Regions from separate parts of the Endozoicomonas sp. ALB032 genome, predicted to be linked through region 2. Evidence: predicted binding sites of a transcription regulator. Region 2 holds the regulator's gene; each other region holds the start of a gene.

Region 1 (3,285 bases), 710 kb from region 2:
TGAGCAGGGCTGCTTGCCAACCCTCCGGGACGGCGTGGCGGATTTTACCGGGCATGGAGTCCCAGGCAAAAGCAAAGAGCAATATGCCGATTGGAACAATCAACAAGAGTGCAAATATTCCTGCCAGACTGTTTTCGATCAGGGGGGCCAGCCAGAGACCGGCCAGAAAACCCAGAATGACCGTAGGCAGTGCTTCCATCAACTCAATGACAGGCTTTACTTTACGACGCATGGCTGGCGCCATGAAGTAAGCCGTATAGATGGCTCCGGCTATTGCCAGAGGTGTAGCCAGTAACATGGCGTAAAAGGCGGCCTTGAGAGTGCCGAAGGCCAGAGGGGTCAGGCTCAGCTTTGGCTCAAAGTCATTATTCGATGCAGACGACTGCCAGATATATTCAGGCTTCTCATAACCCTCATACCAGACTCTACCCCAGAGAGCCGACAAGGATACTTCCGGATGTTCATTTTCAACACGCCAGAATTCGGTAGAGCCATTGCTACTCACCAGCATGTAGTTGCTACGGGGGGCAATAACCAGTTGCTCAACAGGACCGTCGGTCAGCTTCTCAGTCAGCAGGGTTCTGTTGGCTGTGGTGTAGAAGATGCCAACATTACCCTTGTCATCGGCTGCCAGAAAGCCCTTGCGGCGATGCTCAGGCACTATCTGCATAATAGGTTCACCGGCCAGCTCGAACTCGCGAATTCTTTGCAGGTGCCACTGGTTTTGTTCATCTCTGACCATGAACCACTGGCTGACCATGCCGGTGTCATCGCCTATCAGCAGAGAAACTCCACCCAACAGGAATGTCATGGTTGTTACTCTGGCCGAGTCGTTAGTCAGGTCAGTCTCTGACACGACGTGAGGCTGATTGATGTTGCTGATATCGATCAGTGTCAGGCCATCAGCACCGGATTGAACAAAAAGCCAGTGCTGATCCGGAGCAATCAGTACATCGTGAACAGGTCCATCCACTTCGGGCAGAGTGACACTCATTTCTTCAAGCGTGACTTCTTCCGTCAGGAAGTTTTCTTCCTTGCTAAAAGCGGTCATATAGAGGCGCTTGTCACCATAACCGGTGAGTAGCAGCTGATCTTCACTATCACTGATACTCAGGTGTGAAACAGCCTCATTATCCGTTATCAGATCAATCGCTTCCTCACCATATGGGTAGGTGACCCTTGGCGTGATCAGCCTCTTGTCATCAGGCCAGGTAATTTGATAGCCGTGCTTGAAAATGATGACCTGACCATTACTCAGACCCGCAGCCAGGAGGTTGCTATCGGATGGATCATTGTTAATTGTGGTGACTGAGGTCCCGGCAGGAAGGGGCAGGGAATAGCGATATTTCTGCCCTCCGGTTCGGGTGGATGAAAAAGTCAGGGCACCGTCGGCAGTGATGGAAAAAGCCAGTTCAGCCTGTTCTTCCATACTCTGATAGAGAGGGCGCTGCTCCCCTGTGATCGTCTGTGTCCAGGTACTGCTTTGTTCAATTTCTGCACTTTTGAATAAAGGCCCAACTTCGTACAGAAGATAGATGAAGATCAGCAGAATGGCGGCAATAACACCGAGGCCACCGACGGCTACACCCCACCGGGTCAGGTGATCTTTGAGAAAGCGAAGTGACTGATGACGTTTATGAGCCGGGGTGTTGTAATCGACACCAGGGCTGTCTTCTATTATTGGTTGGTACATGGCACTGGTCGCAGAGATTATTGAGCGTACCTTAAAAGGTCTGTGTTACAGAAATATGACAGAATTGAAAAAAATGGGAGTTGAGTACTCAAGCCGCCACTCTCAGTATCTTGGAACAGTATACCCGGTATTGAGCGATAGATAGCCGTGACCGGACACGCTGTCTGAAAAACACCGCAGCCAAACCGCACTCTATTCAGTATCAGCTACACTGAGGCTCCAGCTGAAGAAAAGCGAAAATTTGTGTGCAACTTAAAACCGTTTTCTTTCATATTTACATTCTTGATCTCTCTGGCAGCCAGTGGATTTGCTGCTGACAACTCTCAAGGACTTCTTATTGGTATTCCCGCAACGCAAGAAGGAAAGGCAAAGCAATGGTTTGATGCGCCCTCACAAGCAAGGTCAACTGATGACGTTAAAGTTGCCCTCCTGTCATCTCTGTGGCAGTGGCTAATCTCTTCGGAGAATGTTAGTGAGAAAAGAGAGAAAAACAGCACAGGCTTTGCACTGCCGGAATGGCCCACATCAACACCTGAATCCGCCTTGCGATTATCAGGAGGCAGATTTCCACCCGACCCACCACCTCCACCATTTATGCCGGGTATTCCTGGCAAGGGATTGTTTAATAGGCCTGACTGTCAGTTTGACTACCTGTCAGCTCTGTTCAGGATCGGGCAGTGGTTGAAACAATGGTTTTATGATGGATATCGCAGCACTCCCGGACAATTCGTTACTGACACAGATTTATCTGCGGCTTTGACAGAGATTTCACAGAAGAGGGTGTTCAGCAGTTCGTTATTCCGTCAGGCGCCGTTAGATGCTTCGGAACTGCTTGCTCAACTATCGGGGAAAGATTTGTCTGGTCACAGGCAGTTGCATCAGCCAGAAACAGTTTTGTTGTATCCCGTTTTTATGCTGCCTCAATCTGATTTGGATGACTTTGAAGAAGCGCAGGGGGTTGAATATGTTGGGGAAACTTGCAGAGCATGCCGGAATAACTTTGAAGAATCTGACGACCTGGTGAAAACGTCGTGTTTGCATTTGTTCCATATGGACTGCCTGAAACGGTGTCTAACAAAAGAAATTAACATGAAAGGCAACCATTTATGTCCATATTGTCGGCAGGATCAGAGTGCTCTGGGTGACTTTCTGATCCAGAAAGAAATGCAAGAGGTGGCTCATATTGTGAAGGAAATGCTATTAGAGAGAGGAACCTGGCCTGAGAATGACAGGTATATCTATGAAAGGCTGATTCGTGCAGGAGTCAGCAATGATCCGGCCATCGCTGAGCAGGTGCGGGCACTTTGGCCATTAGTTAATTTTTACTCTGTGCGGCATCTGGTGTCACAGGTGCAGGCAGAGAGAGCGACCTGGCCTGAAAATGATGGGCATATCTTTTTAGAGATGAGAATTGCAGAAGGTATCGATGATCCAGACATTGCTGAGCAGGCGCGGGTACTTTGGCCGTTAGTTTGTTTGTTCTCCCTGCAACATCTGACGACACAAATACAAGCGGGGAGAAGGGCCTGGCCTGACGATGACTGTCCTATCTATCTACGGTTGAGAATGGCACTGGACAGCAATGATCCGGC
Region 2 (3,285 bases):
TGTTCAGTGCTTTTTCCCAAACAGGGGGCAGACCTGAATCCGGGCCCAGACTGTCCAGCATGGTTTCGATGTATCCAGACACAACCGTCAGTGGTGTTCTCAGTTCATGGGAGACATTGGCAACAAAGTCTTTTCTCATGACTTCCAGCTGATTCAAGCGCGTGACATCTCTAACGGTCATGAGACGATTGCCTTTGCCATAAACCGTTATATTAAATTGCAGTTGATGATCAGGGTTGATTGGCGAGGGGATCTCAAGAGCTTTTTGATAACCACCCTGCTCAAAGTAGTCGACAAACCTTGGATCACGTAGCAGATTGGTAATCAACTGCCCCTGATCGTCAGGCGTCTTAAGCCCTATCAAAGTTCCAGCGGCGGGATTCCACCATTCCAGGTTGCTCTGATTATCTATCATTACAACACCGTCGTTCAGCGCAGCAGTTGATTCCTGAACACGTTCAATCACTCCGGCCAGCTTTTGCCGGGAACGACTGTGCTGTTTTTGCAATCGATAGATACCATCAAAAATTTGCCCCCAGAACCCTTTACTCTCAGGAGGCTCTTTGCTCCTGGCCTTGGGGTCATTCAGCCAGTCCAGCAGCTTGAAAAGCTGACGGAAGCTCCAGACAAAATAACCTCCCATGACCACACAGAGTCCTAAAAAAGGCTCTCCAAACAACCAGCCCAGGGAAAACCCGACAATCACGTAGGCGATCATGCGGCTCAGCAAATGGGTTTTTGAAATTGTTGTCATATTACTCCCGGCCAGATAACTGCTGAGCACTGAGCATAAAAGGTTTACACCCTCGTTGAGAAACGATATCCAGTACCACGAACCGTTTGCACAAAGGCTTCGTAGTTATCACCTAAGGCCTTACGCAAGCGTCGAATGTGTACATCAACGGTTCGCTCTTCCACATAAACGTTGCCACCCCAGACCTGATCCAGTAACTGCCCACGGGTATAGGCACGCTCCTGGTGCGTCAGGAAAAACTGCAGCAAACGGTACTCGGTAGGTCCTATTTCAGCAGGTGAGCCATCAATAGAGACTCTGTGGCTGACAGGGTCCAGCTCCAATCCCTTGATGACAATGGGAGACTGGTTATCAAATCCGCCTGTACGACGGAGAACCGCTTTTAAACGAGCAGCCAGCTCGCGGGGAGAAAAAGGCTTGGTGATGTAGTCATCGGCACCGGTTTCAAGTCCCTGGATTTTGTGGTCTTCTTCACCTTTGGCCGTCAACATAACAATGGGTATTTCAGAGGTCAGCTCATTGCGCTTCAGACGACGGGCCAGTTCAATTCCAGAGACATCTGGTAACATCCAGTCCAGCAAGATCAGATCGGGTTTGTTATCCACAATCAGAGAGTGCGCTTCTCTGGCATCTGCTGCCTCAAGACAGTCATACCCTGCCATTTCCAGAGCAACGGTCACCATTTCGCGAATCGGTGCTTCGTCATCTACGATCAGAATGGTCTTTCCTGGCATTAATCTCTACCTGTTATCTGTCGATTCGATTTCGGCGGTGACGTTCTGGCATCTATCAGCTGAAGCTCATTAGGGCTATATCAGGATGGTAGTGTCTCAGGACAGCACCTTTCCTATCGCTCAGGCTGCTTCTCACTACTTTGATCAACCGCACTATACACCGGACATTACACCTTTGAAATGTTACAGGCAGATGACACACTAAAGGCTGATATTGCAGCTTAAAAATAAAAAGATCCCTCAGGGTTTACAGGGTAAGGCTTTTCGCCATTTATCCCCACAGCCACCATAAGTAGCAATACTTACCGGGCTCTAAGCCGGATTGAAGATCAAAGATAACTCAACACGAAACCTGCAAATACAATGGCTCCGGCCCAGTGGTTACTAAGAAACGCCCTGAAGCAGGCTTCACGCTCACGACGACGGGTTAACCATTGCTGGTAAACGAAAAGGGCTGCGACAGCCAACAATGAGAGATAATAGAGAGCACCTAACTCCAGTTGATGGCCTGCCATGGCCAGTGTCATCAGGGTAAGTACCTGCAGGCAACCAACAATCAGGTTATCCATCTCGCCAAATAGAATGGCTGTGGACTTGATACCTACTTTCAGATCATCGTCACGATCCACCATGGCGTATTGAGTATCGTAAGCCACTGTCCAGAAGAGATTGGCCAGAAACATCAGCCAGACGATGTTTCCCAACGAGCCACTCTGAGCCGCAAAAGCCATGGGTATCGACCAGCCAAAAGCAGCCCCCAAAACCACCTGAGGCAGATGAGTGTGTCTTTTGGCAAAAGGGTAAGCCGAGGCCAGCAATAATCCGGCAAAAGAGAGCTGGACGGTAAGAGTATTGGTAAAGAGTACAAGAATGAAAGACAAAAGTACCATACCGGAGAAATAGATCAGCGCTTCTTTTTCCTGAATTTTACCCGTTACCAGCGGTCGATGCTGTGTTCTCTTAACATGGCCGTCCACTTTCCTGTCAGCAAAGTCATTAATAACGCAGCCTGCACTGCGCATCAAAACCACGCCGACCGAAAAAATCACCAGATTCTTCAGACTCGGTACACCTTCTGCCGCCACCCAGAGTGCCCACATAGTAGGCCAGAACAACAGATAAATACCAATAGGCCGGTCCAGCCGGGCCAGCCGTAAGAAATCTTTTAAACGGGGAAATCGTTGCAGAACTACTTCAGTGCCTGCCAATACCGCCATTGGTTTTCTGAATTGCATCATAATATTTAGCTGCTTATCTGCATCTTTATTATCATCGCTGAGATTCTTATTGCTCATCGCCCTGAATCATGACCCGCATCGCCAGTTTATCAGGTCAGGCCAGGTTCTCAATCAGGCCATGACCAGACCGACTGCGGAAATCTCTATATTTCACGAGGTAAGTGCTTCGACAAACAATCATTCTTGTAGAGCTTCAGGGTTCAGGATGCTTCGACATGACTCTGGAGTGCTTCTCTGTCTGTTCAGACAGGTCCGGCAAAAAGATTTCACAAACAGATATAGACTTTTCGTGCAAATAAAATAACGACCGCCTTCCCCAGGCTGTTTCATCAGAGTATTTTTCAACCAGATGAGGATTAAACTGACGAGCCGGCAGTTCCGCTACCTCAAATGGTCCCCGACGCATACCGGGATGATTAAATAAAAACTCCCCCAGGGGCTTAGTGCCCAGTTGCAGCAGCTCTCTGTTCGTGCCAATAAGACTGCTGTGAGGCAATACACTTCGTGCAAACACTCTGGGTCGGCCACCACAGATCAGCAGAACCTCCCTGATAGAAGC
Region 3 (3,285 bases), 930 kb from region 2:
GGACTGAAAGTCCTGATTTGGGCTTTGTTACCCGGAATAGCCTGGGCCGCCTTTGGTCAATACAGCGTATTGATCGGGTTGGCAACCACAGCGTTGCTGGCTTGCGTCCTGCGCCAGACTGTCTCATGGCCGAAAACCCTGTTGGCTGTTGTGCCGCTGGGAGGCCTCGTGGCTTTTGCCATGTACCAGATATCACCGCAGATGATCAGCGTCATGGCTGGCACTGTGATGGAGTTTCTGAAAAAGAGTCTCCAGGGCAGTAGCAGTCTAGAGGCTCTGCAACCGGGTGAACATCTGAGACAGGTCCTGGAGTACGGCGTAGCGGGTGCTCTGGCCTGGGTGCACATACTGTTTTGTGTCCTGGCTTTGATGCTGGCGCGCTCCTGGCAGGCCGATCTCTATAACCCCGGAGGATTCGGTGAAGAATTCCGCAAGGTGCGGTTACCCGCAGCTGTCGGGGTAGGTCTACTGACCATCACTTTGATGGGGTCGGCGCTGTCACCTGTGATGACTGCCCTGGTACCCATCGCATCGTTGCCACTGTTTATTGCAGGTCTGGCGCTGGTCCATGGGCTGGTAAAACTGCGTCAACGGGGCAGCTTCTGGTTGATTGGACTGTATATGCTGTTGATCACCCTTACGCAACTGGCATACCCGGTTATTGTTTTGACTGCTTGTCTTGACAGTCTGTTTGATTTTCGCAACCGCGTGAGTAAGCAGATTCAGGGCTGACAGGCACTAGGTATAAGGTAAGAGGCTAGCGATGGACGTTATCCTGCTTGAGAGAGTTGCCAACCTTGGCAACCTGGGCGACAAGGTAACCGTTAAAGCCGGTTACGGTCGTAACTTTCTGATTCCTTTCAGCAAGGCTGTGCCTGCTACCAAGGAAAATGTTGAAGCTTTTGAAGCTCGTCGCGCCGAGCTGGAAAAGGCTGCTAACGAAAAGCTGGCTGCTGCCCAAAAGCGTGCAGCTGAAATGGCTGAAATCGAACTGACCCTGACCGCCAAAGCGGGCGACGAAGGCAAGCTGTTCGGTTCTATCGGCTCACGTGATCTGGCTGAAGCCATCACTGGTGCTGGCGTTGAAGTAGCCAAGAGCGAAATTCGCATGGGCGAAGGTCCCATTCGCGCTACTGGCGAATACGACATCGCCATCCAGCTGCACACCGACGTTGCAGCGACTATCAAGGTATTCGTTGAAGCTGAATAAGTTCGGTTGTAACCACGCCTGATAGAAAAATACCCGTGGGCTTAGGTCCACGGGTATTTTTTTATGTGCCTTTTGTCCTGCCTCTTCATTCGCCGTCATTTCAGTCAAAAGATTGTTTTAAATCTGTCATCTTAAATACATTTCACTGTAATTCTTGTGTCGTTTAATGAGCCTGCTTTAGAGGATATTACACAACAAATAAAGCTGGCTTGAACGAGTAGATATTACATGAGCAAATATACTTTTGATCCGACGGTGTATAACTCCAGTGATAACAGGCCGATCTCGGCAGTGCTGGAAAAAGAACTCTCCCGCCGCGGTGTTCTGAAACGTGGGGGTGCACTGGCAGCATTTAGTGCACTGGCCAGCTTTGGTTTAACGGGCTGTAACGATGACGACTCTGACGATGTTTTTTCATCAGAGCTCTCTCTTGGCTTTGACTCTATTTCCGGCTCCAAGACCGATGCTGTGTCTGTACCTGCTGGCTACTCTGCTCAGGTTCTGGCGCCGTGGGGAACGCCATTGAATGATTTAGCGGCAGAGTGGAAAGATGATGGCACCAACAGTTCCACCGATCAGGCGAATGCTACTGGCATGATGCATGATGGGATGCATTTCTTCCCCCTTGAAGGCAACAGTACTGAAGGTCTGCTGTGTATAAACCATGAGTTTATTGATCAGACGCGACTGCATCCGAATGGGGCAACTGACAATAATGGTGTACGTCCTGCTGAGGAAGTTCGTAAAGAAATTAACGCTCATGGTGTTTCAGTGGTTCACATCAAACTGACTGATGGCGTCTGGGATGTGGTTAAAAACAGCAACTACAACAAGCGTTACACTGCAGGCTCTGAAATGGATCTGACCGGGCCGGTGGCAGACAGTGATCTGCTGATTACCAAATACACGGATGAAAAAGGGAATAAAGCCCTTGCCCGGGGCACCAACAATAACTGTGGTAATGGTCACACTCCCTGGGGGACTTATCTGACCTGTGAAGAAAACTGGCCTGGCTATTTTACCCGTTCCGATGACCCGTCTAACTGGACTGAAGAACAAATACGTCTGGGTATCAGTTCCAGGGGGACCCGTTATGATTGGGATACCGCTCTATCTTCTGACGAAAACGAAACCGGCGAGTTTGCCCGTTTTGATGTAACTCCGGGCTCCGGAGATGAGACTGAGGATTTCCGTAACGAAGCTAATGGTCACGGATACATTGTAGAAATAGACCCCTATAGTCCACAGGCTAAAGCGATTAAACGGACGGCTCTGGGTCGCTTCCGTCACGAAGACTGCTCATTTGGCAAACTGGAAGAAGGTCAGCCCGTTGTTTTCTATTCTGGCCATGACAGCCGGTTTGAGTACATCTACAAGTTTGTTTCCAAAGAGCTCTGGGACGCGGCAGATGCTGACTCTGAAGATCGTCTCGCCACCGGTGCAAAGTACATGGATGAAGGTACTTTGTATGCCGCTCGCTTCGATGAGGAAGGTCAGGGTGTGTGGTTGCCCCTGACTCCCGATGCCACCACTAAAGACGGTGGAAGGTTAGGTGATATCTCAGGATTCACGACTCAGGCTGAAATTATCCTGAACACGCCGGGTGCAGCTGATCTGGTAGGCGCTACCCCCATGGACCGCCCCGAATGGACTGCGGTAGATCCGAAAACCGGCTCTGTTTATGTGACACTGACAAACAACACTGATCGTGATAACCAGGACGGCAATTCTGATACCGACACCAACGTGGCCAACCCTCGTGAAGGAAATGAGTATGGCCATATTATTCGCTGGAATGAAGGGGCTGATCCAAGCCAGTTTACCTGGGAGTTCTTCCTGTTCGGCTCTTTTGCATCAGAAAGTGCCCTGGTGAATCTCTCTGGATTGAATGAAGCCAATGAATTTGGCAGCCCGGATGGTCTGGCATTTGATGACCGTGGTTTGTTGTGGATTCAGACAGACGGTGGTGTCAATGAAAACACCAATGACCAGATGCTGGCCATTATTCCATCTGAGCTAAGCAGTACTAGTACTGAGGACTTGTTAGCCGTTAACGCCGACAACCAGGAGCAACT

What was found. The regulator PhoB, encoded in region 2, activates phosphate uptake and scavenging genes when phosphate is short. The targets are predictions, from matches to a motif close to TGTCATANNNNTGTCANA.
Region 1: ACO6VG_RS04840 (ABC transporter permease subunit) is a predicted target of PhoB. The motif match lies at 1,737-1,754, and genes of this name have one in related genera.
Region 3: ACO6VG_RS03920 (PhoX family protein) is a predicted target of PhoB. The motif match lies at 1,324-1,341, and genes of this name have one in related genera.

Annotation. Positions count from the first base shown of each region.
Region 1 covers NZ_JBLYNW010000001.1:1,458,799-1,462,083, reverse strand. Annotated here, with positions in the region: gene ACO6VG_RS04840 (ABC transporter permease subunit) at 1-1,693, opposite strand, end outside; gene ACO6VG_RS04835 (RING finger protein) at 1,976-3,285, shown strand, end outside.
Region 2 covers NZ_JBLYNW010000001.1:2,173,787-2,177,071, reverse strand. Annotated here, with positions in the region: gene phoR (phosphate regulon sensor histidine kinase PhoR) at 1-754, opposite strand, end outside; gene phoB (phosphate regulon transcriptional regulator PhoB) at 799-1,488, opposite strand; gene ubiA (4-hydroxybenzoate octaprenyltransferase) at 1,818-2,705, opposite strand; gene ACO6VG_RS07730 (chorismate--pyruvate lyase family protein) at 2,920-3,285, opposite strand, start outside.
Region 3 covers NZ_JBLYNW010000001.1:1,244,199-1,247,483, reverse strand. Annotated here, with positions in the region: gene ACO6VG_RS03930 (hypothetical protein) at 1-732, shown strand, start outside; gene rplI (50S ribosomal protein L9) at 764-1,210, shown strand; gene ACO6VG_RS03920 (PhoX family protein) at 1,439-3,285, shown strand, end outside.